2 regions of the Janthinobacterium sp. 64 genome follow, and region 2 is predicted to be linked to the other one. Evidence: predicted binding sites of a transcription regulator. Region 2 holds the regulator's gene; the other holds the start of a gene.
The links. The regulator FNR, encoded in region 2, switches genes on or off when oxygen is low (the NO sensors DNR and NnrR bind a similar motif). The targets are predictions, from matches to a motif close to TTGATNNNNATCAA.

Region 1: cydD (thiol reductant ABC exporter subunit CydD) is a predicted target of FNR. The motif match lies at 3,853-3,866, and genes of this name have one in related genera.

What each region holds. Positions count from the first base shown of each region.
Region 1 is NZ_PHUG01000001.1:132,042-148,217, forward strand. It holds gene folP (dihydropteroate synthase) at 1-232, shown strand, start outside; gene glmM (phosphoglucosamine mutase) at 273-1,610, shown strand; tRNA gene CLU91_RS00630 (tRNA-Pro) at 1,692-1,768, shown strand; tRNA gene CLU91_RS00635 (tRNA-Arg) at 1,863-1,937, shown strand; gene CLU91_RS00640 (hypothetical protein) at 2,009-2,188, opposite strand; gene CLU91_RS28345 (FxDxF family PEP-CTERM protein) at 2,363-2,938, opposite strand; gene CLU91_RS00650 (GbsR/MarR family transcriptional regulator) at 3,241-3,813, opposite strand; gene cydD (thiol reductant ABC exporter subunit CydD) at 3,931-5,631, shown strand; gene CLU91_RS00660 (amino acid ABC transporter ATP-binding/permease protein) at 5,628-7,310, shown strand; gene CLU91_RS00665 (cytochrome ubiquinol oxidase subunit I) at 7,378-8,955, shown strand; gene cydB (cytochrome d ubiquinol oxidase subunit II) at 8,969-10,123, shown strand; gene cydX (cytochrome bd-I oxidase subunit CydX) at 10,146-10,271, shown strand; gene CLU91_RS00680 (hypothetical protein) at 10,364-10,543, opposite strand; gene CLU91_RS00685 (hypothetical protein) at 10,708-11,442, shown strand; gene CLU91_RS00690 (DUF1294 domain-containing protein) at 11,445-11,819, opposite strand; gene CLU91_RS00695 (methylated-DNA--[protein]-cysteine S-methyltransferase) at 11,878-12,444, opposite strand; gene CLU91_RS00700 (nucleotidyltransferase domain-containing protein) at 12,539-13,288, shown strand; gene CLU91_RS00705 (TonB-dependent siderophore receptor) at 13,285-15,519, opposite strand; gene CLU91_RS00710 (hypothetical protein) at 15,846-16,176, shown strand, end outside.
Region 2 is NZ_PHUG01000001.1:3,735,256-3,751,431, forward strand. It holds gene ccoG (cytochrome c oxidase accessory protein CcoG) at 1-848, shown strand, start outside; gene CLU91_RS16405 (FixH family protein) at 995-1,519, shown strand; gene fnr (fumarate/nitrate reduction transcriptional regulator Fnr) at 1,523-2,281, opposite strand; gene CLU91_RS16415 (hybrid sensor histidine kinase/response regulator) at 2,521-5,601, shown strand; gene CLU91_RS16420 (TOBE domain-containing protein) at 5,673-6,440, opposite strand; gene CLU91_RS16425 (sulfate/molybdate ABC transporter ATP-binding protein) at 6,481-7,182, opposite strand; gene modB (molybdate ABC transporter permease subunit) at 7,194-7,871, opposite strand; gene modA (molybdate ABC transporter substrate-binding protein) at 7,887-8,645, opposite strand; gene CLU91_RS16440 (bile acid:sodium symporter family protein) at 8,755-9,768, opposite strand; gene CLU91_RS16445 (BON domain-containing protein) at 9,983-10,345, opposite strand; gene CLU91_RS16450 (sigma 54-interacting transcriptional regulator) at 10,623-11,990, opposite strand; gene CLU91_RS16455 (hypothetical protein) at 11,987-12,529, opposite strand; gene CLU91_RS16460 (HAMP domain-containing sensor histidine kinase) at 12,526-13,938, opposite strand; gene CLU91_RS16465 (insulinase family protein) at 14,236-16,176, shown strand, end outside.

The DNA.
Region 1 (16,176 bases), 3.6 Mb from region 2:
TGCCTTGTTGCGCGCCACGCGCCACTTGCGCAGCGAGCTGGGCTTGCCCGTGCTGGCGGGCCTGTCGCGCAAGTCGATGATCGGCGCCGTCACGGGACGTCCCGTCGAGCAGCGCCTGGCCGGCAGTGTTGCCGGTGCGCTTGCTGCGGTAGCGCAAGGTGCAGAAATTATCCGTGTGCATGATGTAGCTGAAACCGTCGATGCGCTGAAGGTCTGGCGCATGGCACACTGAACCAGTAAGATCTATCATAAACAACAAAAAGAGAAATACAATGACGCGTAAATATTTTGGTACCGATGGCATCCGCGGTCTGGTGGGCACGGCTCCGATCACCCCCGATTTCGTCATGCGCCTCGGCTATGCGGCCGGCAAGGTACTGGCCAAGTCGCAAGGCGGCAAGGCACGCCCGACGGTGCTGATCGGCAAGGACACGCGCATTTCCGGCTACATGCTGGAAGCGGCGCTGGAAGCGGGCCTGTCGGCCGCCGGCGTGGACGTGATGCTGGCCGGCCCCATGCCGACACCGGCGATCGCCTACCTGACGCGGGCGCTGCGCCTGTCGGCGGGTGTCGTCATCTCCGCCTCGCACAATCCCTATCACGATAATGGCATCAAGTTCTTTTCCAGCCAGGGCACCAAGCTGCCCGACAGCGTGGAACTGGAAATCGAAGCGGCGCTCGACGAGCCCATGGCCTGCGTGCCGTCGGACAAGCTGGGCCGCGCCAAGCGCCTGGACGATGCCCAGGGCCGCTACATCGAATTTTGCAAGAGCACCTTCCCGAACGAGTTGGACTTGCGCGGCCTGAAGATCGTCGTCGACTGCGCGCATGGCGCCGCCTACCATATCGCGCCGCACGTGTTCCATGAGCTGGGGGCCGAAGTCATCGCCATCGGCAACAAGCCCGATGGCTTCAACATCAATGCGGGCTTCGGCGCCACGGCAACCAAGGCCATGGCCGAAGCCGTCGTCGAGCACGGTGCGGATCTGGGCATCGCCCTCGATGGCGACGCCGACCGCCTGATCATGTGCGACGCCACGGGTCGCCTGTATAACGGCGACGAGCTGTTGTACGTCATGGTCAAGGACCGGCTGGCAACGGGCCCCGTGGCGGGCGCCGTCGGCACTTTGATGACCAATATGGCGCTGGAAGTATTGTTCAAGCAGCAGGGCATCGGCTTTGCGCGCGCCAAGGTGGGCGACCGCTACGTACTGGAAGTCATGAAGGAAAAGGGCTGGATACTGGGCGGCGAGGGCTCCGGCCATCTGCTGTGCCTGGACCGCCATACGACGGGCGACGGCATCGTTTCCGCGCTGCAAGTCTTGTCCGCGCTCAAGCGCAGCGGCCAGAGCCTGCAGCAATGCCTGGCCGAACTGGTGCTGTTCCCGCAAACCCTGATCAACCTGCGCGTGGCGCCCGGTTTCGACTGGCAGAAAAATGCCGCCATGGTGGCCGAGAAAGAACTCGTCGAGGCCGAGCTGGGCGACACGGGCCGCGTGCTGATCCGCGCCTCGGGCACGGAACCGCTGATCCGCGTGATGGTCGAGGCGAAAGACAAGGACAAGGCCGAGTCGATGGCGCGCCGCATCGCCGACAAAGTCGGTGTGTAAAAGCAAGCGCCGATAGTTTTTTCCATCTAATTCGTCTATGGCAATTGACGAAATTGGATGGGGGCGTTATTATCTTGTCTTCGGAGTGTGGCGCAGCCCGGTAGCGCACCTGGTTTGGGACCAGGGGGTCCAAGGTTCGAATCCTTGTACTCCGACCAAAGTCATAAGCGGGCTGTCAGAAATGACAGCCCGTTTTCTATTCCGCGCTGGCATTTCATTGCTGGCGCGCATGGACTAAAATACTGCACCTTTCCGCCCATCGTTCAACGGATAGGACAACGGTCTTCTAAACCGTGAATGGGGGTTCGATTCCCTCTGGGCGGACCAGTTTCATACTGGCCACGGCTTGCGCCATGCGGCCGCCATCTTTTCTCTTTCCTGTCTGTCAGCACGCGGCCCTAAGGCTGCGCAAACAGCACCTCGCTCAGCAAATACAACAGCGGCACCGCGCACAGCAGCGCCGAGCATAGCGAAACGATTTTTCTGTTGGCCAGTCGGGCCAGACGCAGCCGTTCCCGCACGGGCAAGTGCTGGCGGATCACGCTGCGCGCGCGTGGCTGAAACGGTTGTTCGTGCATGAGTTCTCCCTCGTCGGTCAGCAGTTGATGCTGTCGAGCATAGCGAGGGGCGTCTAAAGATGGTGTAAACAGTGGGCCTGGCGCCGCAAGCGCGGCGTAAAGAGGCGGCTGGCATTGAGGGCGGCAGCGGGCGCTGCTGCGCCGCTGCCGTTATGGGGCTTGTTATTAGGCTTGTTATGGGACTTGCTTTCCCTCGCGGCGGCGTGCCAGGAAGCCCAGCATGCCCAGGCCGGCGAGCAGCATGGCATAGGTTTCAGGTTCCGGCACGGCGGAAATGAAGGCCCTGTAGTTGCTCAGATCTTTGGGCAGGCCCGCCACCGTGAAAGTGGTGCCGGCGGCCACGGGTGCGTCCCAGTGGAACACCAGTTCGCCCTGGCCGAAGTGGATGGCCAGATAGTCATAGGCGGCCGCGCTCGTATAGGAATTGACGCCACCGCTCCAGCCTGCAGTGGTGCCGGCAGTGCAGCCCGAGGTGGCGTTGTCGCAATACGAGACGGCGGCGCCCAGGCTGGTGCCAAACACGCCATTGATGTAACCCTGGACGTCCGAAGGATCCTGTGGCACCAGGTTGTCGTCATAATATTTCACCTGCAGTGCCGGCGATGGCGAATAAGTGACGGTGCTGCCGGCGATGACGAAACCGCTGGCCGGGCCCACATCCACCCAGGTGGCCGCTTGCGCCGCACTTGCCAGTACGGTCATTGCGGCCAGCATGGATGCCTTGATGGCAATGCTCTGTATGCTTTTCATGAAAATCCCCTTGTGCTTGAGACAGTCGCTTCATAATGTCGGGACGCGCCCCTGCATGCCGGGGAAGTCATCCTATTGCCCGTTTTTATCTATTTCCTGTGCGTAGCGAGTACGCAAATGAAAGCTTACTCTTGATGTAAACTAATACAATTTTAATAATTCTATTGGTTTGCTTGACAACATCGCATATGGCTATGTACGGCTGTGCTAACGATAGCCAACATGACGTTGGGAAATGGCGTGACAAGACGCCCCAGTTTGTGCTGGCGGCGCCTTGGGCAGGGGGAGGGGAGGCGGGTGCGTCAGTCGCTGTTGTTGCTGACGCCAAACAGACGGTCTTTGGCGTTGAGCAATTTTTGCACCTTGGCGCCCATTTTCATCAGCTGCGCCATCGATTCGGGCGACAGGCGCTGCAAGTCGTCGAACCAGGTGTTGGCCAGGTCGACCAATTCATACATTTCGCGCATGCGCTCCTGCGCATATTGGTCGACGGGTTCCGTGGCCGGCGCCAGCAGCGATTCGCGCAGCACCGTCAGCGTGGGCGCCACTTCGCGGCGGCGGCGCTCGGCGGCCACCACGCGGAAGATTTGCCACACATCGCCCAGCGAGGAAAAATACTCGCGCCGGTCGCCGGGAATGCGCGACTGGCGTATCAAGCCCCAGCCCTGCAATTCCTTCAAGCCGATGCTCACGTTCGAGCGTGAAAAACTCAGGTGTTCCGCGATTTCGTCTGCGTGCAAAGGATGCTCCGCGACAAACAACAAGGCGTACACTTGCCCCACCGTGCGGTTAAAGCCCCAGCGGCTGCCCATCTCGCCGAAATGGCTGACGAAGGTCAGGATCAGCGGCGTCATGTGGATATTTTGAGTTTTCATAATTATCTGAATTTTTTCACGCCACACCCGCAGGGTCAATTGATATATGTCATGTTTCGCAGTATTATACAAAATATCGAATTTACAGAAAATTCTGAAAACTCAAAAAGTATAGAGATGCCGACCACGCCACTGTCTTTACCCCGCTTTCTCCTTCCCCGCGCCGCCAGCCTGGCGCAAGGTGGCGCCGCCTTGTTGTGGCTGCCACAAGCGGCCTTGCTGGCCTGGGCCGTGCAAGCCATGCTCGATGGCGCGCCGTGGCGCGCGGCCCTGCTGCCGGCCGCTGGCGTGCTGCTGCTGGGCGTGCTGCGCGCAGGCGGCGAAGCGTGGGGCGCGCGGCGCATGTACGCGGCGGCGCGCGCGCACCTGTCCACCTTGCGCGCGCAAGTGGCGCAAGCGCTGGCGCACCGTTCGCCGCTGGACCGCCAGCGCGCGCAGTCGGGCCAGGCGGCCAGCGTCATCGCCGAGCAGGCCGAAGCCATCGTGCCGTACCTGGTGCGCTACAAGCCGGCGCGCTGGAAGGTGATGCTCGTGCCGCTCGTGATCCTGGCCGTCGTCACGCCGCTGTCGTGGATCGCCGCCTTGATCCTGCTCATCGCCGCGCCCCTGATTCCCGTCTTCATGGCTCTGGTGGGCATGGGTGCGCAAGCGGCCAGCCGCGCGCAGATGGTGGAAATGGGCAGCATGAACGCCTTTCTATTGGACCGCCTGCGCGGCCTGGCCACCCTGCGCGCGCTCGACGCCGTCGACGCCACGGCCGAACGGCTCGACGCCTCGTCGCAATCCGTGCGCCGGCGCACGATGGTGGTGCTGCGCATCGCCTTTTTGTCGTCCGCCGTGCTGGAACTGTTTTCCGCGCTGGGGGTGGCCATGGTGGCGGCCTTCATCGGCTTTTCACTGTTGGGCAGCATCAATTTCGGCACCTGGGGCCGTGAGCTGAGCCTGGGGCAGGGCTTGTTCATCCTGCTGCTGGCCCCCGCGTTCTTCGAACCGCTGCGCGAACTGGCCGCCGTCTGGCACGACAAGGCGGCCGGCGAAGCGGGCCTGGCCGGCCTGCACGACCTGGCGGGCGAGGGCGTAGCCCTGCCTGGAGCCGGCGTGGCAGCGGCTGCCGTGTCCGCCGCCGCCATGGCGGTGGCACCGCCACCGGCCGTCGAACTCCATCAACTGCGCTTTGCCCACCCCGGCGAAGCGCCCGTATTCGAGCGCTTCGATTTGACGGTACATGCCGGCGAACACGTGGCCCTGCTGGGCGCCAGCGGCGCCGGCAAGACCACCTTGCTGTCGTTGCTGGCCGGCTTGCTGCCCGCCAGCGGCGGCGAGATCCGCATCGGCGGCGTGCGCCTGACCGACGGCACCGTCAATACCTTGCGCCAGCGCATGGCGTGGATGGGCCAGCGCCCGCACGTGTTTGCCGCGTCCGTCAGCCAGAATGTGACACTGGGCCGGGCAGATGCGAACGCCGCGCAGGTGACGCAGGCGCTGCACCTGGCCGACCTGGCTAGCGTGGCGCAGGCGCAGCCGGCCGTCATGCTCAGCGATGGCGGCCAGGGCTTGTCCGGCGGCGAAGCCGTGCGCCTGGCGCTGGCCCGCGTGGCCCTGCATCCGCATGCCGATTTGCTGCTGGTCGATGAGCCGACGGCCCACCTGGACAGCGAAACGGCGGCGCGCGTCACGGATGCCTTGCTGGAATTGGCCAAGGGCAAGACGATGATCGTTGCCACGCACGACCCCGTGCTGGCCGGCCGGCTGCAGCGCACGGTGCAGGTCGATGCCCTAGCCCTGGCACAGGAGCACGAACAGGAACAGCCGGCATGAAAAATTCACTGATACACAACCCCGTCCTGCGGCAATTGCTGCTGGCCCAACCCGGCAAGCTGATCGCCGGCGCCTTGCTGGCGGCCCTGACGGCGGTGGCCGGCATGGCCTTGCTGGGTTTGTCCGGCTGGTTCATCACGGCCACCTCGATTGCCGGCCTGCATGCCTCTACGGCCATCGTGTTCGACGTGTTCGGCCCGTCGGCCGGCATCCGCCTGCTGGCCATCGGCCGCACGGGCTCGCGCTATGCGGAGCGGCTCGTCACGCACGACGCCACGTTCGCCGCGCTGGCCAGCATCCGCGTGCGGCTGTTCCGTGGCTGGTCGCGCCCGGAAGCGGCCAGCCGCTTGCTGCGCCAGCCCGCCAGGCTGCTGTTCCGCCTGACGGCCGATATCGACGCGCTCGAATCGCTGTACTTGCGCCTGCTGGTGCCAGCTTTTACGGCCCTGTGCGTGGCCTTGCTGGCCGGCGTGGCGCTGGGCGTGATGCAGTGGCAGCTGGGCCTGGGCCTGGCTGCGTGGCTGCTGCTCGCCGGCGGCGGCATCAGCTGGGCCGTGGCGCAGCGTGCCCGCCGTCCCGCCATCGTGCGCTCGCGCGCCATCGAAAAATTGCGTTCCGGCACCATCGACCTGGTGGCCGGTCAGACGGATCTGGTGATGGCGGGCCGCATCGACGCCCAGTGCGCGGCGCTGGCGCAGATCGACCGTTCGCTGGCGCAAGCCGATTTTGCCCTGCTGCGCCTGGAAACGGCGGCCGGCGCCGCGTATGGCGTGGCGGGCAGCGCGCTACTTTCCGGCGTGCTGCTGGCCGTGGCCGCGCTGGTGCAGCAGCAAACGATGAGTGTTCCGCTGGCGGCCTTGGCCCTGCTGATCGCCCTGACGGCCGTGGAACCGTTCGCGGGACTGCGCCGCGGCGCGCTGGAAGCGGGGCGCATGCTGCTGGCCATGCGCCGCCTGGCGCCGCGCCTTGACGGCAATGAGGTGGCGCTGCCGCGCTTTGATGCCGCACCGGGCTTGCGCCTGGAACACGTGAGTGCTGCGCATGCGGGCAGCCAGGTCGCCATCTTGCATGACGTATCGCTGCACATCGCCGACGGCGAGCGCGTGGCCTTGATCGGCCCCAGCGGCGCGGGCAAGTCCACCTTGCTGGCCCTTGCCGCGCGCGAGCTGGCGCCGCTGTCGGGCAAGGTGGCCGCGCCGCGCGCCTGTTTGTTCACGCAGAAGACGGAACTATTTCAGGACAGCTTGCGCGACAACCTGCGCCTGGCGGACCCGTCCGCCAGCGATGCGCAGCTGTGGGCGGCGCTGCAGGCAGCCGGCCTGGACGAGGAAGTGCGCGCGTTTGCGGACGGCCTGGACACCATGCTGGGCGAGGGCGGCCTGGGCTTGTCGGGCGGCCAGGCGCGGCGATTGGCGCTGGCGCGGCTGTTCCTGCACGAATCGAGCTTGTGGCTGCTGGACGAAGCGACCGAAGCGCTCAATGCGCAGGTGGCCATCGACGTCCTGCGGCGCCTGCGCGCGCGCAGCGAAGGACGCAGCTTGCTGATCGCCACCCACTTGCGGCGCGAAGCGGCGCTGGCGGACAGGCTGGTCAGCCTGCGCGATGGCCGCATCGTCGGTGACGCGCGCCGTGGCACAGCCGCCTTCGAGGCGGCGCTAGCGGGATTGCGGGGGGACTGACGGGCAAGCGGTCAGTATTTGAAAGGTAGCAAGTTTACACACAGTAGGGAAACACCAAGGAAATCATATGGACTTCGATATTGTCGCTTTATCCAGACTGCAGTTCGCGCTGACAGCTCTGTACCACTTTATATTTGTTCCGCTGACGATAGGCCTGTCAGTGATCCTCGCCATCATGGAAACGGTTTACGTGATGACGAACCGCCCCATCTGGCGCGACATGACCAAGTTCTGGGGTGTCTTGTTCGGCATCAACTTCGCCATGGGTGTGGCGACGGGCATCGTCATGGAATTCCAGTTCGGCATGAACTGGAGCTACTACAGCCATTATGTGGGCGACATTTTCGGCGCGCCGCTGGCCATCGAGGGGCTGATGGCCTTCTTCCTGGAAGCGACCTTCGTCGGCCTGTTCTTCTTCGGCTGGGACAAGTTGTCGAAGCGGGGCCACCTGATCACCACCTGGCTGGTGGCCATCGGCTCGAACTTCTCGGCCCTGTGGATTTTGATCGCCAACGGCTGGATGCAAAATCCCGTCGGCGCGGCCTTCAATCCGCAGACCATGCGCATGGAAGTGACGGATTTCGGCGCCGTGCTGACGAACCCCGTGGCGCAGGCGAAATTCGTGCACACGGTGTCGGCCGGTTACACGGCGGCGGCCATCTTCGTGCTCGGTATTTCCGCCTGGTATCTGCTGAAGGGCCGCCACGTGCAGCTGGCCAAGCGTTCGATGACGGTGGCCGCCTCGTTCGGCCTGGCCGCCACCTTGTCGGTGGTGGTACTCGGCGACGAAAGCGGCTACCTGTCGTCCGAACATCAGAAGATGAAGCTGGCCGCCATCGAGGCCATGTGGACCACGGAGCCGGCGCCCGCCGCCTTCACGGCCTTCGGCTTCCCTGACGCGCAAGCGCGCGAGACGCATTACGCCGTGCACATCCCGATGGTGATGGGCTTGATCGGCACGCGTTCACTGTCGACGGAAATCCCCGGCATCGAGCAGCTGGTCGACCGTGGCGAACTGCTGATCAAGGATGGCATCAAAGCGTATGACGCGCTGCAAACCATCCGCAGCGTGGCGCCGGGCGCCCCCGTGCCGCAGGACGCGAAGGACGTGTTCGAGTCGAAAGGCCAGTCCATGGGCTATGCCTTGTTGCTGAAACGCTATGTCGACGATCCGCGCCAGGCCACGCCCGAGCAGATCCGCAAGGCCGCGCTCGACACCGTGCCGCCCGTGGGGCCCTTGTTCTGGTCCTTCCGCGTGATGGTGGGTCTGGGCATGTTCTTTATCTTGCTGACCGGTACCTTCTTCGTGCTGTCGACGCGCCGCACCCTGGACAAGCACCGCTGGCTGCTGAAGCTGGCCGTGTTCGCCATCCCGCTGCCGTGGGTGGCGATTGAAGCGGGCTGGATCGTGGCCGAAGTGGGCCGCCAGCCGTGGGTCATCGAAGGCGTGCTGCCAACGGCCGTGGCCGTCTCGAACCTGGGCGCGACCACCTTGCTCATCACCATTGCCGGCTTTGCCGCCATCTACACCGTGCTGCTGATGATCGAAATGAAGCTCATGCTCAAGGCCATCCGCAAGGGGCCGGAAGAGACGGCGCCGGGCCCCGTGCCAGCGGCCGCAGCCATTCATACTCAACGCGCCTGAGGAGGGCCAGACCATGATTTTGCATGAAATGATTTCGTATGAAACCCTGCGCCTGATCTGGTGGCTGCTGATCGGCATCCTGCTGGTGGGCTTTGCCATCACGGACGGCTTCGACCTGGGCACGGGTATTTTGCTGCCCTTCGTCGGCAAGACGGACCTTGAGCGCCGGGTCGTCATCAACAGTATCGGTCCCGTGTGGGAAGGCAATCAGGTGTGGCTGATTCTTGGCGGCGGCGCCATCTTTGCCGCCTGGCCGCAACTGTACGCCGTCTCGTTCTCGGGCTTTTACCTGGCCATGTTCGTCATCCTGGTGGCGCTGATCGTGCGTCCCGTGGCGTTCAAGTTCCGCAGCAAGCGCGAAGATCCTCGCTGGCGCGCGCGCTGGGATGCGGCCCTGTTCGTGGGCGGCTTCGTGCCGGCCCTGATCTGCGGCGTGGCGATCGGCAACGTGCTGCAAGGCGTGCCGTTCCGTTTCTCGCCGGACATGCACATCTTTTATGACGGCACCTTCTTTGCGCTGCTCAACCCGTTTGCGCTGCTGTGCGGCCTCGTCTCGGTGGCCATGCTGGTGATGCACGGCGCCACCTGGCTGCAGCTGAAAACGGATGGTGCCGTGGCTGAGCGGGCGCGCCGCTACGGCAGCGTCGCGGCGATTGCCACGGTCGTGCTGTATGCGGCCGCCGGCGTTGCCCTGTGGCTGTGGGTCGACGGCTATCGCATCAGCAGCACTGTGGTGGTCGACGGTCCGTCGAACCCGATGCTGAAAACGGCGCAAGTGCACGTGGGCGCCTGGTTCCTCAACTTTGCCGCCCATCCGTGGACCTGGATCGCTCCGGCCATCGGCTTGCTGGGACCCCTGCTGGCGTTCGCCTTGCTGCGCGCGCGCCGCGAAGTGCCTGCCTTGCTGGCCAGCGCGGCGGCCATCGCCGGCATCATCCTCAGCGTGGGCGCGGCCATGTTCCCGTTCATCCTGCCTTCGTCGATCGACCCGCGCGCCAGCCTGACGGTGTGGGATTCCTCGTCCAGCCACATGACCCTGTTCATCATGCTGGTCGTCACGGCCGTCTTCATTCCCCTCATCGTGGCGTACACGACCTGGGTATATAAAGTGCTGTGGGGTAAGGTTGACGGTAAAGCCATCGAAGACGACAGCGGTCACGCCTACTAAGAATTTACGAAAGGATATAACTATGTGGTATTTCGCCTGGATACTGGGTCTTCCGCTGGCGGCGACCTTCGCCGTACTCAATGCGATGTGGTATGAAATTGCCGATGGCGACACGACGCCGGAGCAGTACCGCGACACGCCGAAGTAGGCGCATGTCGGCTTGACTGTCCCCGTCCGGCGCGATGGTTTTACCATCGCTGCCCGGCGGGGTTTTTTTATTCGGCATGTGGCCGGTGGCCGTCAGGCTGGCGTCTTGCTCGGCGGTTTCGGCACGGCCACGGCGATCGGGTCGCTGGCCGGAAAGCTTTCCTTCAGCGCTTCATCGAGCGCTTCCTCGGCATGGCTTTCGCTCGCTGGCGTGGGCGAATCGCGCTCCGGTGGCGGGGCGGGTGCGGTGGCGGCGTTGGTGCTGGAATGCATGATGATCTCCTCGCGGTGGTGCGCCATGCTGCCGAGGTGGCCGTGGCGCGTGCTGCTGTTTCCAGCCTAGCACATCGCGCAGGAAGGGCGCGCCGGATGCGCCTGCCGAAGCGATGGCGGCGGCGTCTGCTACACTGCGCTCCACTTTCATCGACGGAACTGCCATGACTTCCCTTTCTTTGCCATACCGCGCCACCGCCACCCAAGCCTGTGCCTGGCTGGCGCAACAGACGGGCACGCCGTGGACCCTGGCGCGCCTGCTGGAGCAGGGCGGCTTGCCGTATGTCTGGCTCGATTACAGCGACGCCTGGGCCGAGCTGTTCCATGACGGCGTGACGCGCTACGCGGCGCCCGTCGTGTTCATCGGCGACAAAGAGCACCTGGCTTCGGGGGCGGACGCTTCGGGTGCGGACGATGTGTGGCTGCGCTTTACGCGCGACTCGGGCAATATCGCCATCGAACTGAAGGCGCCGGGCTTGCGCGTGCCGCTGGACGGCTTGCACTTCCAGGAGCGTGACTTATTGCGCTTGCTCAAGGAGTTGCAGCATCCGCAGCCCGATGAAGGGCAGGCGGACAAGGCGCCCGTGGTCTTGCCCAGCGCCTTGAAGGGCTTGGGCCGCGAGCAGATTTTGCTGGCCTTTGCCGGTGTGGGCAAGGTCGACCTGGACAAGGGCATGGCCAGCGGCGTGGGTATCTTTGGCGACGATGGCGCGCGCGTGCGCAAGAATTCGCGCGGTGGCAAGAATAGCCATTTGTGGCATCCGGTGACCTTGGCGTTTGGCTTGCACGACGTGCACCGCGTGCCGATGGCGCATCTGAAAAAGGCGTTCGCCACGCAACCCTTGCTGCGCGAATGGAAGGCGGACTGGCTGGAATCGCTGCGCTTGCTGGGCGAGTGAGCTTACAGTTCGATGGGCGCCACTTCCGTGCCGATGTCGGGCGCCGCGTAATGCATGCTGAAATACACGAAAGCGCCGATATTGAGGGCGACCGTGATCCAGAACACGATGCGGAACGAGCGCTTGCTAGACTTGTGGCGCAGCCATTGCTGGGCCAGCACGGCGCCCGGCCAGCCGCACAGCAGTCCCAATAGCAGCAAGGTGCGCTCCGAGGTGCGCCAGCGCCCTTGTTTGGCGGCCGACTTGTCGATCGCATAGGCGACGAAACAGCCGAGGCTCAGCACGCCGTACACGAGGGCGACCAAGGCGGGGATGTGGAAAAAGAACGTGGCCAGCAAATACAGAACGACAAAGAACAGGATGGCAAGGTAGGGCATAGGATGTGGTGGCTTGAGCGGGGGCGTGAGTATCCCACATGGAGAGCGATGCCGCTGTCTAAAATAAACAGCCTTGCGCCATATCAACATGCACGGCGCGGCGGCGGGCGTGGCCCGTCTTCAGCGCCTCGCGGTCACTGGACAGGGCGATGCCTTCCAGCGCCAATAACGTTTCCTTGGCATGCAGGCCGCCCGCAAAGCCCGTCAACTCGCCCGTGGCGCCGATGACGCGGTGGCAGGGGGCGATGATGGAAATGGGATTCTTGCCGTTGGCGGCGCCCACGGCGCGCACGGCGGCGGGACGGCCGATCTGGCGCGCGATCTCGCCATAGCTGCGCGTCTGGCCGTACGGTATGGTCAGCAGCGCGCGCCAGACTTCCTGCTGGAATGGCGTGCCGGCAAAATCGAGCGGCACCTCAAAACGCTGGCGCGTGCCGGCAAAATATTCAGCCAGCTGGCGCGCCGTTTCCCGCAGCACGGCGCTATCGTCATCGACGCGCATGTCGCCCAGTCGCACGCGGTTGGGCTTGTCGTTTTCCCACAGGATGGCGGCCAGGGCCGCGCCGCGCGCCACCAGGGTCAGCTCGCCCACGGGCGAAGGCACCACGATGCAGTCGTATTCCATGTTGGTTCCTTGATCAGATGGCGCCAGTGTAGCAGGCTGGCGGCAGCCTGCGTATTGCGTGTAGGATAGTGTTTTTCGGCATGGAGCACCGGCTTTGACGACGATCCCCACTTATGACGCCATCCGCGCGATTGCCGTGCGGCTGGTGCAGGAACACTATCCCACGGCCGTGGTGGCCATCATCGGCGGCTCGTTTGCCACGGGCCGGCAGACGGCTACTTCCGATATCGATTTGCTGCTGCTGTTCGACCACGTCGACTGCGCCTGGCGCTCGACCATCGCTGCCGAAGGGCGCACGGTGGAATTGTTCGCGCACGACATGGCCACGTTCACGTATTTTTGCAAGGAAATGGATGCGCCCGGCGGCACGGTGCCGCTGGCGATGATGGTGCTCGAAGGCGAGAACATCGCCGCACCCGGGCCGCAGCACGCGCAGCTGCTGGCGCTGGCGCAAGCATTCGCCGCCGCCGGGCCGCCCATGCTCGACGCGGAGAACTTGCAACGGCGCCGCTACGCCATCACCACCGCGCTGGAAGACCTGGTCGACAGCCGGCACCCGGGCGAGGCGCTGGCCGTCGCCTGCCAGCTGTACGAAGCGCTGGCGGACCTGCACTTGCGCGCGGCTGGTGTATGGAGCGGCGGCGGCAAGCACCTGTTCCGCTGCCTGCAGGCATTTGACGCCGCCATCGCCGCGCAGCTCGACGGCGCCTTGCGCTTGACGGCGGCCGACTTGCCAGCCGGCCAGCGTGCCTTCGAGCAAGTCACCGCCGCCGTGCTGGCGCCCGTGGGCGGGCCCTTGCTCGATGGCTTTACCTTGCCGGCGCCCGCGCACTGGCGCGCTTAGAAAGCCGTGCGCACGGCCAGGCTGATGTTGCGCGGCTCGCCCCAGAATACGCCGTCGAAGAAGCCCACGTTGCGGTAGTACTTTTTATCGAGCAAGTTATTCACGTTCAGCTGCACGCTGGCGTGGCGGTTGATGGCATAGCTGGCCATGGCGTTGACCAGCGCATAGCCGGCCTGCGGGATATTCGTCATCTCGCCCGATGGCGGACGGCCGTACCACGATTCGCTGTAGGTGGCGCTTTGCGCCGTCATGCTGGCGCCCGCCCTCAGGCCGGCCAGGCGGCCGTCGAAGCGGTAGCTGGTGGCCAGGCGCAGCAAGTGGCGCGGCTGCGTGGTGGCGGCGCGGCGGCCATCGGCCTCGGCCGCGTGCAGATAGGTATAGCCGCCGCTCGCTTCCCAGGCGGGCGTGATCTGGCCGGAGACGTCGAACTCGACGCCCTTGGCCGTCACGCCGGTGCCATTGGCCACCATGGCCTGGCCGCCGTCGGGCAGCAGGAAGCCGGGCGCTACCGTGCGGTCCAGCTCGGCCATGTTCTTTTTCTTCGTGTGGAACAGGGCGGCCGACGCGTTCAGCTTGCCTTCATAGAATTCGCCCTTGATGCCCAGTTCCGCATTGTCGCCCGTTTCCGGCGCCAGGAACTGGTTGTTGCGGTCCTTGCTCGTCTGCGGATTGAATAGCTGCGTGAAGCTGGCGTAGGCCGAATATTGCTTGTTGATATCGAACACGGCGCCCACGTAGGGCGTGACTTCATTGCGCGTTTCCACGAAGTCGCCGCTGCCCGTGTACGCGCCACGCTTATCGTAGCTGCGCGTATCCGTGCGGTAAGTACTGCTGCGCGCGCCGATGATGACGTGCAGCGGGTCGGCCAGGCTCAAGCGCGTGGCCACGTAGCCGCCTGCCAGGCGCGTGACGGCTTCCGTGTGCGAGCCGTCCGGGTGGAACACGGGGCGGGGGATGTTGCCCGTCCAGTTGCGGTAATCGGGGACGAAGTCCGGGTACTCGATTTTTGCCTTGCCGCCCAGCGAGCGGGCGCGCTGGTTGCCGCCGTTCCAGCCGACGATGGCCGTATGCTTGCGCCCCAGCAAGGTAAATGGGCCGCTGGCGTACACGTCGAAGTTGTCGCCCGTGGTCTTGCCCGGGCCATAGGCGCCCGTCCACAGGAACATGCCTTCGCCTGTGGCCGGATCGGGCTTGCCGCCGCCCGCATAGGCGACGGTGGTGCGGTTCGTGCTTTCCGTGCGCGCATAGCCCAGGTGCATATTCCAGTTGCCGGGCAGGCGCTGGTCCAGCGACGTGAATACCGTGTGCTGCTTGTTGGCCCAGGTGCTCCACGGCGTCGTGAGGCTGGTGTTGCGCGGCAAGTTGGCCAGGCTGCCATCCGCATTCCAGTAGGGCACGGCGCCCCAGGTGGCGCCTGTGGGCTGGTTGTCCTGGAAGTCGACGCCGGCCGTCAGCAGGGTGCCGGGACGCACGTCCGCCTCAAGGATGACCATGCCGACCGTCTTGCGTTCGTGATACATGTCCAGGTAGGAATCGCGTTTTTGCCACGCCAGGGACGTGCGGGCGCGCACGCTGCCCTCCGCGTTCAGGGGCGTGGACAGGTCGGCTTCGAATCGCTGGTCATCCCAGCGACCCATGATGAGGCCGGCGCTGGCCTGGAACTCCTTCGTCGGCCGCTTGCGTATCATGTTGATGGTGGCCGACGGGTCGCCCTTGCCGCCCATCAAGCCCGTGGCGCCGCGCACGACCTCGATGCGGTCGTACAGGATGGTGTCTTGCAGCGGCGCATTGCCGCCGCGCGCCATGCCGTCGATCTGGAGATTGTTGATGCCGAAGCCGCGCGCATAAAAGGTCGTGCGCTCCGTATCGTTCTGGCCCACCTGGATGCCCGTCGTCTGCGCCAGGGCCTGGTCCAGGCGCACGGCGCCCAGGTCGTCGAGCAGCTGGCGCGTGATGACGCTGACCGATTGCGGCGTTTCGCGCAAGGTCAGTTCCATGCGCGTGGCGCTGCGCGCTTCGCCAGCCGTGTACGACTGCGTGCCTTCCGTCGTCGCCGTCGACTGGCCTGTCACGGTGACGGCCGGCATGGTGACGTCGGCCGCAGCGGTATCGGCGGCCTGCGCCGGCAGGGCCGCGCCAGCGGCAAGGCTGAGCAGGCTGATGTGTAGTAAGCGGGGGAGGGGGCGCAAGGCGGGCTGGCGCGAAGAAGGGAAGACTGTCGTTGATTGCATCATTTTCCTGGGATATTTTTAGTCGTGTGTTTTCCTATCTCGTCTGGCGAGGTGCGCAGTAGCTGGGGGGGGATGGCATGACGCTGGCCCGTGGTCTGGCTTGGATAGCAGTTCCACCGCAAGGCCCGGCGCGGTCGGGCAGTGGAAAAGAAGGCGCGCGATTCCCCTCACTTTTGTGAATAAGAATCATTATCAATATAGGCTGTATTTGCCAAATAATCAAGCGTGTGCACCAACAGAGTGCGGCAGGCCAAGCGAGGCGCATCGTCCGGCCTTCTGCGATAATGCAGGCGCTGATAAAATATTTTCCTCATTGAAAGAAATGCATGCGTACATGGATCGCTTGTGCCGGATGGTTGTGTGTCGTGTCGCTGGGGCAAGCCCAGGAACACGCGCCGCCGGCTGTTCCCGCGCCGCTGCAGAGCGCCAGCGTGCAGTCCGCCACGGATGCCGCATCCGCCCCATCTGCTGCGCCGACGGTAGCGGCGCCCGCAGAGGACGCCTTGCCTTCGCAAACGGTGACGATCACGGCCAACAGCGACGCCAAGGCGCCGCGCATCCGTTTCACGGCTTACCGCGAGAGTTATCTGACGGCCAGGAAAGTGTGGCAAGTGTCGAGCGGCAGCGTGGTCATGGCCCTGCGCCTGATTCCCGCCA
Region 2 (16,176 bases):
ATTTCGGTCCCTGGGAATGGTTCTGGGTCTTGTTCTACAGCCTGGCAACCTACGGCAACGCGGGCTGGCTGCGCGAGCAGGTGTGCAAATACATGTGCCCCTACGCGCGCTTCCAGAGCGCCATGTTCGACCAGGACACCCTGATCATCACCTACGATGCCAAGCGCGGCGAACCGCGTGGCGCCATCAGCAAGAAGGCTGGCAACAACGACAAGCTGGGCGACTGCATCGACTGCACCCTGTGCGTGCAGGTGTGTCCGACCGGCATCGATATCCGCAACGGCCTGCAGTATGAATGCATCGGCTGCGCCGCCTGCGTCGATGCCTGCAACAGCGTGATGGACAAGGTCGACCGGCCGCGGGGACTGGTACGCTACAGTACCGACCATGCGATGGAAAACAACTTCAGTTCGAAGCAGATACGCCAGCGCGCCATGCGCCCGCGCGTCTTGATCTACACTTCCATCCTGGCCCTGATCATCATCGCCGTGTGTACCTCGCTGGCGCTGCGCACGCCCCTGAAAATGGACGTGATCCGCGACCGCGGTTCGATGGGACGCGAAGTGGAAGACGGCATGATCGAAAACGTCTACCGCTTGCAGATCATGAACACCTCCGAGCAAAGCCAGCATTTCAAGATCAGCGCTTCCGGTTTGCCGGGCCTGACCTTGCTGACGCGCGAAGAAGTGACCTTGCAGCCGACGGAAACGCTGGGTTGGCCGATCCGCCTGCGCGTACCGCACGGCGTGGGCGAGAAGGGTTCGAACAAGATTGCGATCGAACTGCAATCGCTGGACGACCCATCGCTGCATGTGCGTGAAAGCGCGGTATTCATCGTGCCGCGGTGATGTTGATTCGGGGTCGGACCCTCTGGGTCCGACCCCGGTATGTCGCCGTAGGGGTAGCATCAAACATGCGTTAGCTTTACTGTATTTTCAACCCAGAAGCAAAAGCTGGGGTCAGACCCAAAGGGTCTGACCCCAAGGAGAACAAAATGTCCGACAGTCTGAAACTGCAAGCCCCCGCTGCCCCGTGGTACAAGCATCGCTGGCCTTGGCTGCTGATGATCGGTCCCGGCCTGTCCGTGGTCGTCGGCAGTTTCATGGGCTATATCGCGTTTACGCAGCCCGATGCGCTGGTGGTGGGCGACTATTACAAGCAGGGCAAGGCAATCAACCAGGATTTGAAGCGCGACACGATCGCCAGCGACCTGGCGATGGATACCAGCCTGTCCTATGATGTGGCGTCAGCGCGCCTGAGTGGTTCCGTGCACAGCTTCGGCAAGGCTTACCAGGGTCCGCTGCAGCTGCACCTGGCGCATGCGACCCTGCCGGAAAAGGATATCAAGCTGCTGGTGCAGCCCGATGCGGCCGGCAATTTTTCCGTAGCGCTGCCGATGCTCGAGCGCAGCCGCTGGCAGGTACTGGTAGAAAACGACAAACGCGAGTGGCGCCTGTCCGGCATCTGGACCTGGCCGCTGCAGCGCAGCATCGCGCTGCACGCCGATGAAGAGCTGTAAGCCTTATTTACAGACGTCCGTGCCGGCGGTAATAGCTTTTAATTTGGCGGGCTGCAAGATCTCGATCTCGCGATTGGAGACGCGCAGCCAGCCTTCCTTCTTGAATTTCGACAATAAACGGCTGACGCTCTCGATGGTCAGCCCCAGGTAATTGCCGATTTCCTCGCGCGACATGCGCAGCTGGAATTTGCTGGGCGAATAACCGCGCGCTTCATAGCGCGAGGCCAGGTTGACGATAAAGGCGGCAAAACGCTGGGTCGCCTGCATATTGCCCAGCAACAGCATGACGCTTTGCTCGCGCGTGATTTCCTGGCTCATCATGCGATGGAAATGGCGCAACAGGGTCGGCATATTGCCCAGCAATTGTTCCAGGCTGGAAAACGGAATTTCACACACTTCGCTGTCTTCCAGCGCCACCGCATTACAGTGGTGGCGGTCGGCGCTGATGGCGTCCATGCCCAGCAGTTCACCCGCCATCTGGAAACCCGTCACCTGCTCTTCGCCGCCCGGATTGATCTGGTAGGTCTTGAAGTGCCCCAGGCGGATCGCATACAGGTTCTGGAACGAGTCGCCGATGCGGAACAGCGAGGCACCGCGCACGATCTTGCGGCGGCGGCCGATAATCTGGTCCAGCCTGTCCATGTCGCCCACATCGAGGCCCATTGGCAGGCACAATTGATGCATGCTGCAGGTCGAGCATCGCGCACGCAACGCTTCCACGGTCACGGTGGGCATGGTGGGAGTGAGTAGCGCTTCAGTCATGTCGGTACCTTTTAGAAAATGCAATAACAAGTTTACTGCATACAGGGTTGCCGTGTGCCAATTTCACTGCATTTCCGCTCAATAAACGACGTTCTGACTTTGATTATATGGCAACATCGTCAAAAGCCCATGCGGGGCGGGCAATTTGCGTGGTGCCGCTTGCCAAGCTGGGGCATTGATAGGAAAATTCCTGACAGCATTATCTGCCGCCTGTAGCGCCCGGTACTGAAAAGGAAATCATGAAGCCTCTCGGCATCAAAGCAAAAGTCGCGCTGGCCACCAGCCTGACCTCGATCGCCATGATCGCGCTGGTCACCATGCTACAGGTACAGCGCATGCGCGCCGACTTCACGCGAGTACTGGTGAGCCAGCAGTCTGCCCTGATCACCCGCACCGCTGCCGAACTCGACGACAAGCTGGGCATGCTGCTGCAGATCGTCACGCTGACGGCCAGGCAGCAGCCGCCGGCATTGATCGCCCAGCCCGCCCAATTGCGCGAATACTATTCGCGCCGCTCGATGCTGGTACTGTTCGACGACGTGCTGGTGCTCGATGCGCAAGGCGCCGTCGTCGCTGACATGCCGCTAGTCACGGGCCGCGCCGGCATCAACGTGGCCGAGCGCGAATATTTCCAGACCGTCTTGCGCACGCGCCAGCCCATGATCACCGAGCCGATGCTGGGCAAATCGAGCGGCATGCCCATCGTGCAGATGGTGGCGCCCGTGCTCACGGCCGATGGCCAGGTGGCCGGCGTGGTGATCGGCGTGCTGCGCCTGTACAAAGACAACTTGCTGGGCCGTTTGCGCACGGAAAAGATCGGCAAGAGCGGCTATTACTTCATCCTCACGCGCGGCGCCGTGCCGCGTTACGTGCTGCACCCCGATACCAGCCGCTTGCTGCAGCCGCGCCTGCCGAACGCCAACCGGACAACCACCGAGTTGCTGAAGCAAGATGGCGAAGGCAGCATGGTCAGCACCAACAGCCGCGGCATCACGGCCGTCAACAGCTTCAAGCGCCTGAAATCGGTGAACTGGCTGCTGGCCGCCTCGCTGCCCCTCGACGATGCCTTCGAACCGTTCGATGGCGTGCTCTACCGGCTGGTGCTGTGGAGCACCCTCGCCTCGCTGCTGGCCGCGTTTGTTCTGGGCTGGGTCACCGTGCGCCTGCTGTCGCCGCTGGTGCGCCTGCGCGACACCTTGCTGGCCCTGCGTACCAGCGGCAGCCGCTTCACCCCCGTGCCGGTGCAGCAGCGCGACGAAATCGGCGAACTGACGGAAGCGTTCAACGGCCTGATGAGCGAACGCGACCGCCTGCAGCAGGAACTCGAAGCGCGCGCGGCGGAACTGGAACAGGAGCGCGACCGGGCCGAGGCGGCCAACCGGGCAAAGAGCGATTTCGTGGCCAACATGAGCCATGAAATCCGCACGCCCCTCAATGCCGTGCTGGGCATGGTGTACTTATTGGGCAATACCAGGCTCGATACGGAACAGCGCAAGTATCTGACCATGGTGCGCGTGGCGGGCCAGTCGCTGCTGGGCATCCTCAACGATGTGCTCGACTATTCGAAGATCGAGGCGCGCCGCATGGAATTGTCGCCCGTCGAATTCGACCTCGACGAGGTCATGAACACGCTGGCCACGACGATGACGATGAATGCGGGCGAAAAGGAGCTGGAACTGGCCATCGCCGTCGAGCCCGACGTGCCGCGGCGCCTGGTGGGCGACGCCCAGCGCCTGCAGCAAATTCTCGTCAACCTGGCCGGCAACGCCATCAAGTTCACGGAAAGCGGCGAAGTGGTGGTGGCCGTCAGCCTGGCCGAGAGCAAGAGCGAGAGCGGCCGCGCCTGGCTGCGCTTCGAAGTGCGCGACACGGGCATCGGCATGACGGAACTGCAGCAACAGCAACTGTTTGCCGCATTTTCGCAGGGTGACCAGAGCATCACGCGGCGCTTCGGCGGCACGGGCCTGGGCCTGGCCATCAGCAAGCAGCTGATCCACATGATGGGCGGCGACATCGCCGTGGCCAGCAGCGAAGGCAAGGGCAGCCGCTTCTGGTTCAGCGTGCCCTTCGAGATGCTGGCGCAGCCGGCCGAAACGCGGCGCACGCCGGCCCTGGGCCAGCTGCGCCTGCTGGTGGCCGACGACAACCGCACCACGCGCGAACTGATCGTCAAGCTGATCGAGGCCTGGGGCTGGCTGGCCGACGAAGTGGACTCCGGCTTTGCCGCCATCGAACTGTACCGCGAACGCCTGGCGCAGCAGCAACCGTACGACGTGGTGCTGGCCGACTGGCACATGCCCGTCATGGACGGCCTGGCCACGGCCAAGGCCATCCGCCAGGCGGCCAGCGGCCAGCGCCAGCCCATCGTGGTGATGGTCAACGCCTTCGCCCGCAACCACCTGGAAGAAATCTCCAGCGCGGCCGAGGCCGATGTCGTGCTGATGAAGCCGATCACGGGTTCGAGCCTGTTCGACGCCCTGCACCAGGCGCTGATCGCCAAGAACGACGGCGGCGAACAGCGCATCCTGCACCAGCCGCTGGGTACGGAACTGGCCGGCGTGCATTTCCTGCTGGTGGAAGACAATCATTTGAACCAGGCCGTGGCGCGCGGCATCCTCGAACACATGGGCGCCACCCTGGACGTGGTCGGCGACGGCTTGCAAGCCGTGGAACGGCTGCGCACGGAAGCGCTGCGCTACGATATCGTGCTGATGGACATGCAAATGCCCGTCATGGACGGCTTCAGCGCGACCCACATCATCCGCACGGAACTGCGCTTGAACTTGCCCGTGATCGCCATGACCGCCGGCGTGCTGGCGTCCGAGCGCGAGCGCTGCATGACGGCAGGCATCAGCGACTTCATCGCCAAGCCCGTGGTGGTGGAAGAGATGATGGCAGTCATCCTGCGCCACCTGCCCAAGCGCCCGCCCGTGCAGACGGCCGAGCCGGTGACTGTTGCCGATGAGGAAGTATTTTCCATGGCGCCGCTGATGCGCGTGATGGGCCGCGATGCGAAGGGGCGCGGCGTGCTGCGGCGCATGGTGGAAGACGCCCTGAACAAGGGCATGACGCCCGTGCGCGACGCCGAAACCGCGTTGCAATCGGGCCGCCACAGCGACGTGGCGCGCATCCTGCACGGCGTGCGCGGCTCCGTCGGCACCCTGGGCACGAAACGCCTGATCCGCGCCGCGTTCGCCACCGAGGAAGCCATCGACGCGGGCCGCCTGGACGAGGTGCCGGCGCTGCTGGCGCACACGGCGCAGGAGCTGGAACTGGTGCTGGCGGCGGCGGCGAATTGGTTGTCCAGGCTGAAGGATTAAGCTCGCTTGAACCCAAGAGATAAATGCCGGGGTCGTACCCTCAGGGTACGACCCCAGTCCTTGCTTTGGGTTTAGGCGGGCACGCCCAGAATCACGCTCGACGCCTTGAACATCGCCGTCACGCTGCTGCCGATGGCGATGCCCAGATCGGTACTGCTCTGATTCGTGATGATGGCGGCAATCGTGCCGCCGCGCGGCAAGTCCAGCACCACTTCCGTATTGACGGCGCCCGTCTGCACGCGCGTCACGGTGCCGGCCAATTGGTTGCGCGCCGAAAAGCGCGCCCCTTCGCTGTCGGCCACGAGGATGATCGACGAGGCCTTGATCAGCGCAAACGCTTCCGCGCCCGGCGCCAGGCCCAGGCTCTCGCTGCTGCCCTGCGTGACGATGGCAACGATGTGCTGGCCACCGGGCAACTCCAGGGTCACTTCATCGTTGACGGCGCCCTGTTTCAGTTCGGCCACCTTGCCCAGGAATTGATTGCGTGCCGTGGTTTTCATGGCCATTCTCCGTATGAGTAACAAATCGTCGGCGATGCCTTCCGCCTGGCTGCCCAGCTGGCGCAGGTAGCGCGCATGCTCGCGCTCGATGATGCGAAAATTGTCGACCAGCTGGCGCCCACGCTGCGTCAGCCGCGTGCCGCCGCCACCCTTGCCGCCCGTCAAGCGCTCCACCAGCGGCTCGCCAGCCAGGTTGTTCATCGCGTCGATGGCATCCCAGGCCGCCTTGTAGCTCATCTTGACGAGCTTGGCCGCCTGCGTGATGGAGCCGCACTCGGCGATGGCGCCCAGCAATTCCACCCTGCCGGCGCCGCCCAGATTTTCTCCGCCCACCGTCATCCATACCGAACCTTGCAGGCCGATTTCCGCTGCCGCTGATTTATCCAATGCGTTCACCCAATGCCATGTGGTCTTCCCTGTTATCGATCTGTCCGTCGCGCAAGTACAGCACGTGTTCGCCCAGGATGCGCGCATCTTCCGGATCATGGGTGATCAGGATCATGGGCACGTCCAGGCGCTGCTGCCACTGGCTCAGTTCCAGGCGCATTTTGACACGCAGCGCCGGATCGAGGGCGGCAAATGGCTCGTCGAGCAGCAGCGCGCTCGGTTCGGCCACGAGTGCCCTCGCCAGCGCCACCCGCTGGCGCTGGCCTCCGGACAACTCGTCGGGGAACTGATGCGCCAGTTCCTGCAAGTGGAAAGCATCGAGCCAATGCTCGACCTTCTGCAATTTTTCGCGCGCGCGCGGATTGAACCAGCCCCGGCTCAGGCCAAAACCCACGTTCTGGCGCACCGTCAGGTGCGGGAACAGCGCGTAATCCTGGAACAGGTAGGCGACATTGCGCTGCTGCGGCGGCAAATTGATGCCGGCGGCCGAATCGAACAGGGTGCGTCCATTCAGGCGGATATGGCCTTCGTCCGGCGTAAAGAGTCCGGCAATGGCTTTCAACGTCATGCTCTTGCCAGCGCCGGAGGGGCCATACACGGCGATGCGCTGGCTGGTCGAGGTGCATTGCACGTGCATGTCGAAGCGGCGTTTTCCGGAGTGCAAGGTGGCGCGAATGTCGAGGTCGAGTTGCATGGGCGTCATCCTCAGCGTCCTTTGTGCGCGACGCGCCCGGGCGCCAGGCGGCCAGCCGACAGCAGCACCACGATGCAGACAACCGAGATGATCACGACCAGCGTATTGGCCACGTCATCCTGGCCCGCCTGCACGGCTTCATACACGGCCACCGACAGGGTCTGCGTCTTGCCGGGGATGCTGCCGGCCACCATCAGCGTGGCGCCGAATTCGCCCAGCGCGCGCACAAAACCCAGCAGCACGCCGGCGAGGATGCCGCGCCAGGCCAGCGGCAAAGTCACGCGGAAAAAGATGGCCATTTCCGAGATGCCCAGCACGCTGGCCGCCTGCTCCAGTTGCCCGTCGACGGCCTCGAAGGCGGCGCGCGCGGGCTTGAAGACGAGGGGAAAGGCCACCACGGTGGAAGCGATGACGGCGCCCTGCCAGGTAAAGATGAGGTTGATGCCGAAGTTGTCCTGCAGCCAGATGCCCAAGGTGCCGCGCCGGCCCAGCAGCACCAGCAGGTAATAGCCGAGCACGGTGGGCGGCATCACCATCGGCAGGGTCAAGAGGGCGTCGAGCAGCTCGCGCCCGGGAAAACGCGTGCGCGCCAGCAGATAGCCCGTACCGATGCCGAGCAACAAATTGAGCGCCGTGGCCCAGGCCGCTACTTTGAGCGACAGGGCCAGCGCGGTCCAGGCGATATCCATGTGCCGTCGTTTGCTTTATGGCTTTTTAAATCCGTACTTGGCGAGGATGGCTTGCGCCGGCGCCGTCTGCAGGTAGCTGACGAAGCGCTTCGCTTCGGCCGCATTGCCGCTGCCCTTGATGGTGGCGATCGGGTACAGCACGGGTGCGTCCAGAGGCACCTCCAGCACCACGTTGACCTTGTCTTTCATGATGGCCGCGTCGGTGGCGTAGACAAAGCCCGCGTCGACTTCGCCGCGCGCCACATAGTCGAGCGACTGGCGCACGTTCTGCGTGCCGATGGCTTTAGGTTGCACGGCGTCCCACAGCTTGGCCTTCTTCAGCGCGCCTTCGGAGTAACGGCCGACGGGCACGCTGGCCGGGTTGGCGATCGCCACGCGGGTCACGCCCTTGTGCGTCAGATCGGTCAGGCTCTTGATGCCCAGCTTGCTATCGTGCGGCACGATCAGCACCAGGCTGTTGCCGACGAAATCCTGGCGGTCGGCCGGCAGCACCAGGCCCTGCTTTTGCGCCGCATCCATGGTTTCCTGGTCGGCCGAAGCAAACACATCCACGGGCGCGCCCTTGACGATCTGCTGCAGCAGCACGCCCGAGGCGGCAAAGTTCAAGGACACCTTGCTGCCCGGATATTGCGCCTCATAACTTTGCGCAGCCTCCTTGAACGCATTCGTCAGGCTGGCCGCAGCCGACACCACCACTTCGCCGGCAACGGCGGAGGTGGCGGCGCTAGCGAGCAGAGCGGTGCCAAGCAGGCGGGCGAGGGAGGTGAGGCGCATGATCGTATCCTTGTAAAGTGAACGGTGAACAAGGAGCGTAATATACACGCATATACAACGTTCTGCCATGGCGCAAGTCAAGACGGCTGAACTTGCTTCAAGCGCAGTCTTAAGCGGCCACTTTCTCACTGTCCAGGTCATCCTTGCGCCGCGCATAGCGCTGCGCAATCACGGCGCAAATCATCAATTGAATCTGGTGAAACAGCATCAGCGGCAAAATCACCATGCCCAGCGAATGCGTGGCAAACAGCACCTTGGCCATCGGTACGCCGCTGGCCAGGCTTTTCTTCGAACCGCAAAAGACGATGGCGATCTCGTCTTCCTTGTTAAAACCCAGGCGGCGGCTGATGAACGTCATCAGGCCCAGGACCAGCGCCAGCAGCAAGATGCTGAACACGCCCAGCGCCACCAGCGTTTCCACCGAAATCGTGTGCCACAGGCCTTCGCTGACGGCTTCGCTGAAGGCCGTGTAGACCACCAGCAAGATTGAACCCTGGTCAACGTATTTCAGGGTGGCTTTATGGCGGTCGACCCAGCGACCGATCCAGCGGCGCAGGAACTGGCCAGCCAGGAAGGGCAGCAGCAGCTGCATGACGATGGACAGCACGGCATCGACCGACGACTTGCTTGCCCCGCCTTTCGCCACCAGCAAGCCGACCAGGATGGGGGCAAGAAAAATGCCGATGAAATTCGAGGCCGAGGCGCTGCAGATGGCGGCCGGCACATTGCCGCGCGCCATGGCCGTCAGCGCGATCGACGACTGCACGGTCGACGGCAGGGCGCACAGAAACAAGATGCCCACGTACAACTCGGGTGTGAGAAAAGTCAGCGCCAGCGGCCGCAGGGCCAGGCCCAGCAAGGGAAACAAAATGAACGTGCTAGCCAGCACCAGCAAATGCAGGCGCCAATGCATGACGCCGGCCACCACGGCTTCGCGCGACAGCTTGGCGCCATGCAGGAAGAACAGGGCGCCGATGGCGACGGTGGTGACGTGGCCGAAGACCACGGCCGTCTGGCCCGTGCAGGGCAGGAAACTGGCCAGCGCCACGGTGACGAGCAGGGCGATGGTGAAATTATCGGGTTTCAGATTGCGCAACAGGGCAGCGGGAGAAAAAGAAGACATGCGGTAGCCTGGTAGCGGCCCAGCCTTGCAACACTGCGCCATGGATGACAAAAAGCGCCGGAAACGGCGCCAGTGCTGGCTATTCTAACCCTATTGCCGAGCTACCTGCCTGTCAGCTGGCGTGGCTTGTGGACACAATGGCACAAAAAAATGCCCTGTCCGCAGACAGGGCAACCCGGAGTAAAGTACAGCGCGAGGCGTTACCGCGAGGGGATTAACCGGCGGCTTTGACTTTCAGCTCGTTCTTGATTTCTTTCACGCCGCTCACGGAAGCGACGATCTGCACGACGCGGTCACCCGCTTCGGCACTCGGCACGTCGCCCGACAGGACGACCACACCTTGCTGGGTTGCTACCTTGACTGGCAGGGCAGCGGCTTGCGCATCGGCGCTCAGGGCGGCCTTGGCCGAGGAAGTGATGGTTTCATCAGGGACGGCAGCGGCAGCGTTGGCGGCCACGACGGTGTCAGCAGGAGCTTGTGCTTTTGGGGCGGAGTCAGCTGCATGCGAAGCGGTGATCGAGGCGCCCGACAGAACGATAGCGGCAACCAGGGTATTGAACAGTTTCGATGTTTGCATGGTAGTTCCTCTCAATGAAGTTAAAAGCTTCTTACTTGGCTATAGCAATAAACAGCAACACTATGAAGCGTCACATCTACCCATACAGCAAGCACCGTGCCAGCTTTTAATTTCCCTTCAAAATCAATAACTTACATTCGACATCGATTTTTCCAGCGCGTTTCCGCCGGATCTGGCCCGAAAATCGGGGCTTTTTGTCGCCAGACAGCGACAAGGTCTCGCAACAATATCAATGTTTTAAGATAAGTCGTTGATTATGAATACTTTATTTTTGTCGCTATTCAGCGACAGGGTCGCCATCGCCGCGGAACAGGGCCGGCGTCAGCTCGTATTTCTGTAATAAACGGTAGAACTCCGTGCGGTTGCGGTCGGCCAGGCGGGCCGCGTCGGCCACGTTGCCATCCGTCAGGCGCAGCAATTGAATCAGGTAGTCGCGCTCGAAGCGCTGCTTGGCTTCGTTGTAGCTGAGCGCTTCCAGGGACGGCACGCGCAGGGCCCGCTGCACCAGCGACAAGGGCACCAGCAGCGCCGTCGCCAGCGCGCACACTTGCTCAACGACATTGACCAGCTGGCGCACATTGCCGGGCCATGGCGCGCTGACCAAGGCCGTGAGGGCATCGGGCGCGAAACCATTCAAGGGTTTTTGATACTTGGCCGCCAGCTTCTGCAGGAAATGGTTCGCCAGCAGGGAGATATCTTCGCGGCGCTCGGCCAGCGGCGGCAAGGTCAATGTCACCACGTTGAGGCGGTAATACAGGTCTTCGCGAAATTGCCCCTCGGTCATCGCCACGTCGAGGTCGCGGTGCGTGGCGGACAGCAAGCGCACGTCCACCGGCCGCGTCTGGTCCGCGCCGACGGGCCGCACGGCCCGCTCCTGCAGCACGCGCAGCAGTTTCACCTGCAGCGGCAGCGGCATGTCGCCGATCTCGTCCAAAAACAGGGTGCCGCCATCGGCCGCCTGGAACAAGCCTTCGCGGTTGCCGACGGCGCCCGTAAACGAGCCCTTCACGTGGCCGAACAATTCCGATTCCAGCAGTTGCTCGGGAATGGCGCCGCAGTTGACGGCGATGAACGGCGCCTTGGCGCGGCGGCTGGCGTTGTGCAGCGCGCGCGCCAGCAACTCCTTGCCCGTGCCACTGGGGCCACGGATCAAAATGCTGGCATCGGACCCGGCCACCAGCTTGGCCTCGGCCAGCAGCTCGGCCATCTGTGAACTACGGCTGATCAGCTCGGCACGCCAGCTTTCGTCACCGGACGCTGGCGCCGGCATGACGGTGGACAAGTTAATCGCATATGCCACTTTTTCCATGAGCAGCTTGCCGTCGAACGGTTTCGTCAGATACGCAAACGCGCCGCGCGCCGTCGCCTCGACGGCGTCGGGAATGGTGCCGTGGGCTGTGAGCAAGATGACGGGCAGGGCCGCATGCTGGCGGCGGATTTCATCGAACAGGGCCAGGCCGTCGCGGCCCGGCAATTGCACGTCGGTAATGACCAGGGCCGGCAATTCCACGGCCAGGCGCGCCAGCGCCGCTTCCGCGCTGCCCACGGCCGTCACGCGATAATTGCCCGCCTTCAGGCGGATGGTCAGCAGGCGCAGCAGGTCGGGGTCGTCGTCGACCAACAAGATGTGGGCGTGCTCGCTCATTTCGGCGCTCCCGCGGCAGGGCGCACGGACAGGCTGCGCTCGATGTTTTTCAGTGCTTCGAGTTTTTCATTGAGCAAGTCGTTGCGGCGCTGGGCGTCGCGCAGCTGCCCGTTGAGCTTGTCGATGCTCTCGTCCTGGCGGCGCAGTTCCGCATACTGGCTGCCCAGCAATTGCGCCAGCGGCGCCAGCAGTTGCGCGTCCTTGCCCGTGGCCGTGGCCAGCGGTTCCAGCAACGCTTGCGCGCGGGCCAGGTCGCCGGGGCCGCGCAAGGCCGCTTGCAGCATGGCGCGGCGTAGCGTGTTGTGCGGCGCATGGTCGGCCTTCGCCAGGTCCAGCTGCGCTTTCACCAGGTCCGACGGCGTCATCAGGCGCAAGGCGCTTTGATACGCGAGCAGTTCGGTCAGCTGGGGGTCCATCACCACCACCACGCGCGGCGGCGTTTGCACCAGCACGGGCGTCTGGGTGGAAGGCTTGGCGGCGCAAGCGCCCAAGAGCAATGCACAGGCGGCCATGCCGGCCAGGGAAATTCTCGTCATCATAAGGGCAGTTCTATCCGAAAATGCGCGCCGGCGGGGCGCGGTAAAAGAGTGACGCTGCCATCGTGGGCGGCGATATATTCGCGCACGATGGACAGGCCGATGCCATTGCCGTTGCGCGCGCCGGCCGCCTGGCGCACTCCCTGGTAAAACGGTTCAAAAATACGCGCGGCATCCTCGGGCGCCACGCCGGCGCCCTCGTCGATGCAGTCGATGCGCACGCGGCGGCCTTCGATGGACAAGCTAAAGCGCACGGTGCCGCCTTCCGGGCTGAAGCGCACGGCATTCGACAGCAGATTCGCCAGGGCGGTGGCCAGCTTGTCGCGGTCGGCTTGCACGATCAGGGATACGCCCTGCACCTCGACCGTCAAACGGCGCGCCAGCCATTGCAGGCGCTGCCCGGCCACCACATCTTGCAGCAAGACGAGCAAATCGACCTTGCTGTGCGCCAGATGCTGGGCGTCAAAAGCGGCGGTATTGTAGCGCAGCAAGTCCTCGATTTGCGTTTGCAGGGACGCCGTGTTTTGCTGCAGGATGCCGGCGATTTCGCGCTGGCTATCGCTGAGCTTGCCCGCCACCTCATCTTCCAGCAAGGCCACGCCTTCGCGCAGGGCCGCCAGCGGGGTTTTCAGCTCATGCGAAATGTGGCGCAGAAAACGTTCCTTGTCGGCATCAAGATCGGCCAGACGCTGGCGCAGCCAGTCGAGCTGCTGGCCCAGGCGGCGCGTGTCGGCCGGGCCGCCGACGACGATGGGCTGGTCGTAGCGCTTGTCGCCGAGGCGCCCGATGGCCGTCTCGATGCGGCGCAACGGGCGCGACAATAGAAAACCGAAGCAGGTGGCCAGCACGGCTGCCAGCAGCACGGCGCCGCCGACCAGCATGCCCAGCACGCGGCGCTGGCGCTCCAGCTCGGCCAGCAGGGCATCGTTGCGGCTGCCGATTTCCGTCTTGCTGTCGCGCGCCAGGCGGTCATTGATCTGCGCCATGCGGGCAAACGCGCGGTACACGACGGCATGGCCATCGCGCTTGCGGCGCTTGCCGGCTTGTAAAACTTCCCAGGCCGATTGCGCCTGCGCAGTCCATTCGTCGGCCAGCTGCGGAGCGAACTCGGGCGTGGCCCGGTTCAGCACTTGCAGCGCCGCCGTCGCTTCGTCGCGGGCCGCCGCGTAGCGTTCGCGGAACACGGGATCATCGAGCACGAGGAACTGGCGCGCGCTGCGCTCCATGGCCAGGGTGCGCTCGGACAGGCGCTGCGACTGTTCCGTCAGGGCAATCGCCTGCGCGGCCGTCTCGCGCCCCAGCCGCGCCAAGTGTTCCAGGGTCAGCAAGGCTTGCACGGAGGTGGCCGTCAAAATGCCCGTCGTCAAAATGAAGGCGGCAAATAACAGTTGGCGAAAGGAAAGTCGGGACAAGATAGGCGCCTTCGGTTCAGTCTGGGTGACAAAAGGCGCATGGTACGCTAAGCGTTCATTCGCAGACGCCACCCACCCGCGAATGATCAATTTTGCAACACTGTCGCTTTTCCGGCCGCCAGCAAGGCCCCGTCGGCGGCGCGCGAATACTCCTAGTACAATAGGGAAAAACTTCACGCAGGCATCAAAGTGACCCTCCGCCTTGGCGACAGGCCCTGGCATTGCGCCACTTTGCCCCCACATGTGATGCAGCCCCACCGACTATCCGTTTCACCTACTGAAGAGATCCCATACCGCATGAGCACATTTGAAAAAGTCAGCAGCAACTTCATTCCAGTCTTGCAGGCAACCATCGAACAATATGTCGAGCCAGCAACGGGCATGCGCCATATCCACATGCATACCGAGCAGGCTGAGATGGTGTTCCTGGTGGCCTTTCCCACTGTGCCCGAAGTGAGCGACGGACGCGCCCACATCCTGGAACACCTGGCCTTGTGCGGCTCGTCGCGCTACCCGGTGCGCGACCCGTTTTTCTCGATGCTGCGCCGCTCGACGGCCACCTTCATGAATGCGATGACCTATCCGGACCGCACCGTGTACCCGTTCGCCAGCACCGACCGCAAGGATTTCTTCAACCTGCTCGACGTGTACCTCGACGCGGCCTTCTTCCCCAACCTCGATTACCTGAATTTCCGCCAGGAAGGCTGGCGCCATGCGTTCGAAGGCGACAAACTCGTGTACCAGGGCATCGTCTTCAATGAAATGAAGGGCGCTTTCAACAGCCCCATGCGCGCGCTCGACAGCGGCATCGCCAGCGCCTTGCTCAAGGGCACGACGTATGAAGTGGAATCGGGCGGCGATCCGCTGAATATCCCCGAGTTGACGCATGACATGCTGAAAGAATTCCACGCCAGCCATTATCACCCGTCGCAAGCCGTGATCATGACTGCCGGCAATATCGAAGCGTCGGCCGTGCAGGAACAGGTAAGCGAGCGCGTGTTGTCCAAGCTCAGCGGTTTCTCCGCACGCCGCCTGCCGCAGCTGGCCCCTGCCTGGACGGCGCCGCAGGAAAATATTGTGAAAATTCCGTCGCAGGAAGCGCGCGACGATGAATTCGGCCTGCAATTTGCCTGGCTGATGGGCGAATCGAGCGACCCCATCGCCTACTACCACGCGCATCTGCTGTCGCACGGCTTGCTGGGCGAATCGTCGGCACCCGTCATGCGCGCCATGGAATCGGCCGGCTATGGCCGCCCATCGGACATGAATGGCCGCGACGCGGGCATCCGCCAGATGGTGTTCCACATCGGCATGGAAGGTTTAACCAAAGAACAGATCGCCGACGCGCACCAGCGCATCTGGACGGCGCTGGAAGAGACGGCGCAAGAGGGCATTCCCGCCGCCGTGCTGCACGCCGCCTTGCGCGACATCAAATACAGCCAGCGCGAAATCAGCAGCGGCCGCATGCCGTACGGCCTGGGCCGCTTGCTGCACGCCTTGCCGCTGGCCATGTATGGCGGCGACGTGATGGACGCCTTCGACAATGCGGCCATCCTGGAAACCTTGGAACAGCAGATCGACGATCCTGAATTCTTCAAGCAACTGGTGCGCGAACTGATCGCCAACCCGACCCGTTTGACGACGCACGTGGTACCCGACAGCGCCTACTTCACGGACCGCGCCGCCCAGGAAGACGCGAAACTGGCGGCCTTGCAGGCGACGCTGACGGATGCCGAGCGCGAGCACATCGTGGCCGAGTCCGCCGCGCTGGAAGCGCATCAGCAACTGCCATCGAATTCGGAAGTGCTGCCGCGCATCCGCCCTGGCGACGTCAGCGCCGCGCCGCGCCCGGCCCTGCCGATTCCCCCCGCCGTCGACGGCGCCGTGGCGTTTTCCATTGCCTCGAACGGCATTAGCTATGCCAATGTGCTGTACGACGTGTCGGGCTTGCCGGAAGCGTCGTGGCCATGGCTGCGTCTGTACACGGACCTGGCGCCGGAACTGGGCGTGGGCGACATGTCGTTCGACGACGCCAGCGCCTGGCGCCAGAGCATGGTCCCATCGTTCCACATCGGCCTGGAAGCCATTCCCCGCCCGCAACAGGCGATGCGCGTGGAATTGTCGTTCTCGGCCAGCGGCTTGCGCGAAGAACACGCGGCGATCGCCGCCGTGCTGTCGGCCTGGATCGCCAAGCCCCGCTTCGATGAAGAAGAGCGCCTGGCTTTCCTGATCGAAAGC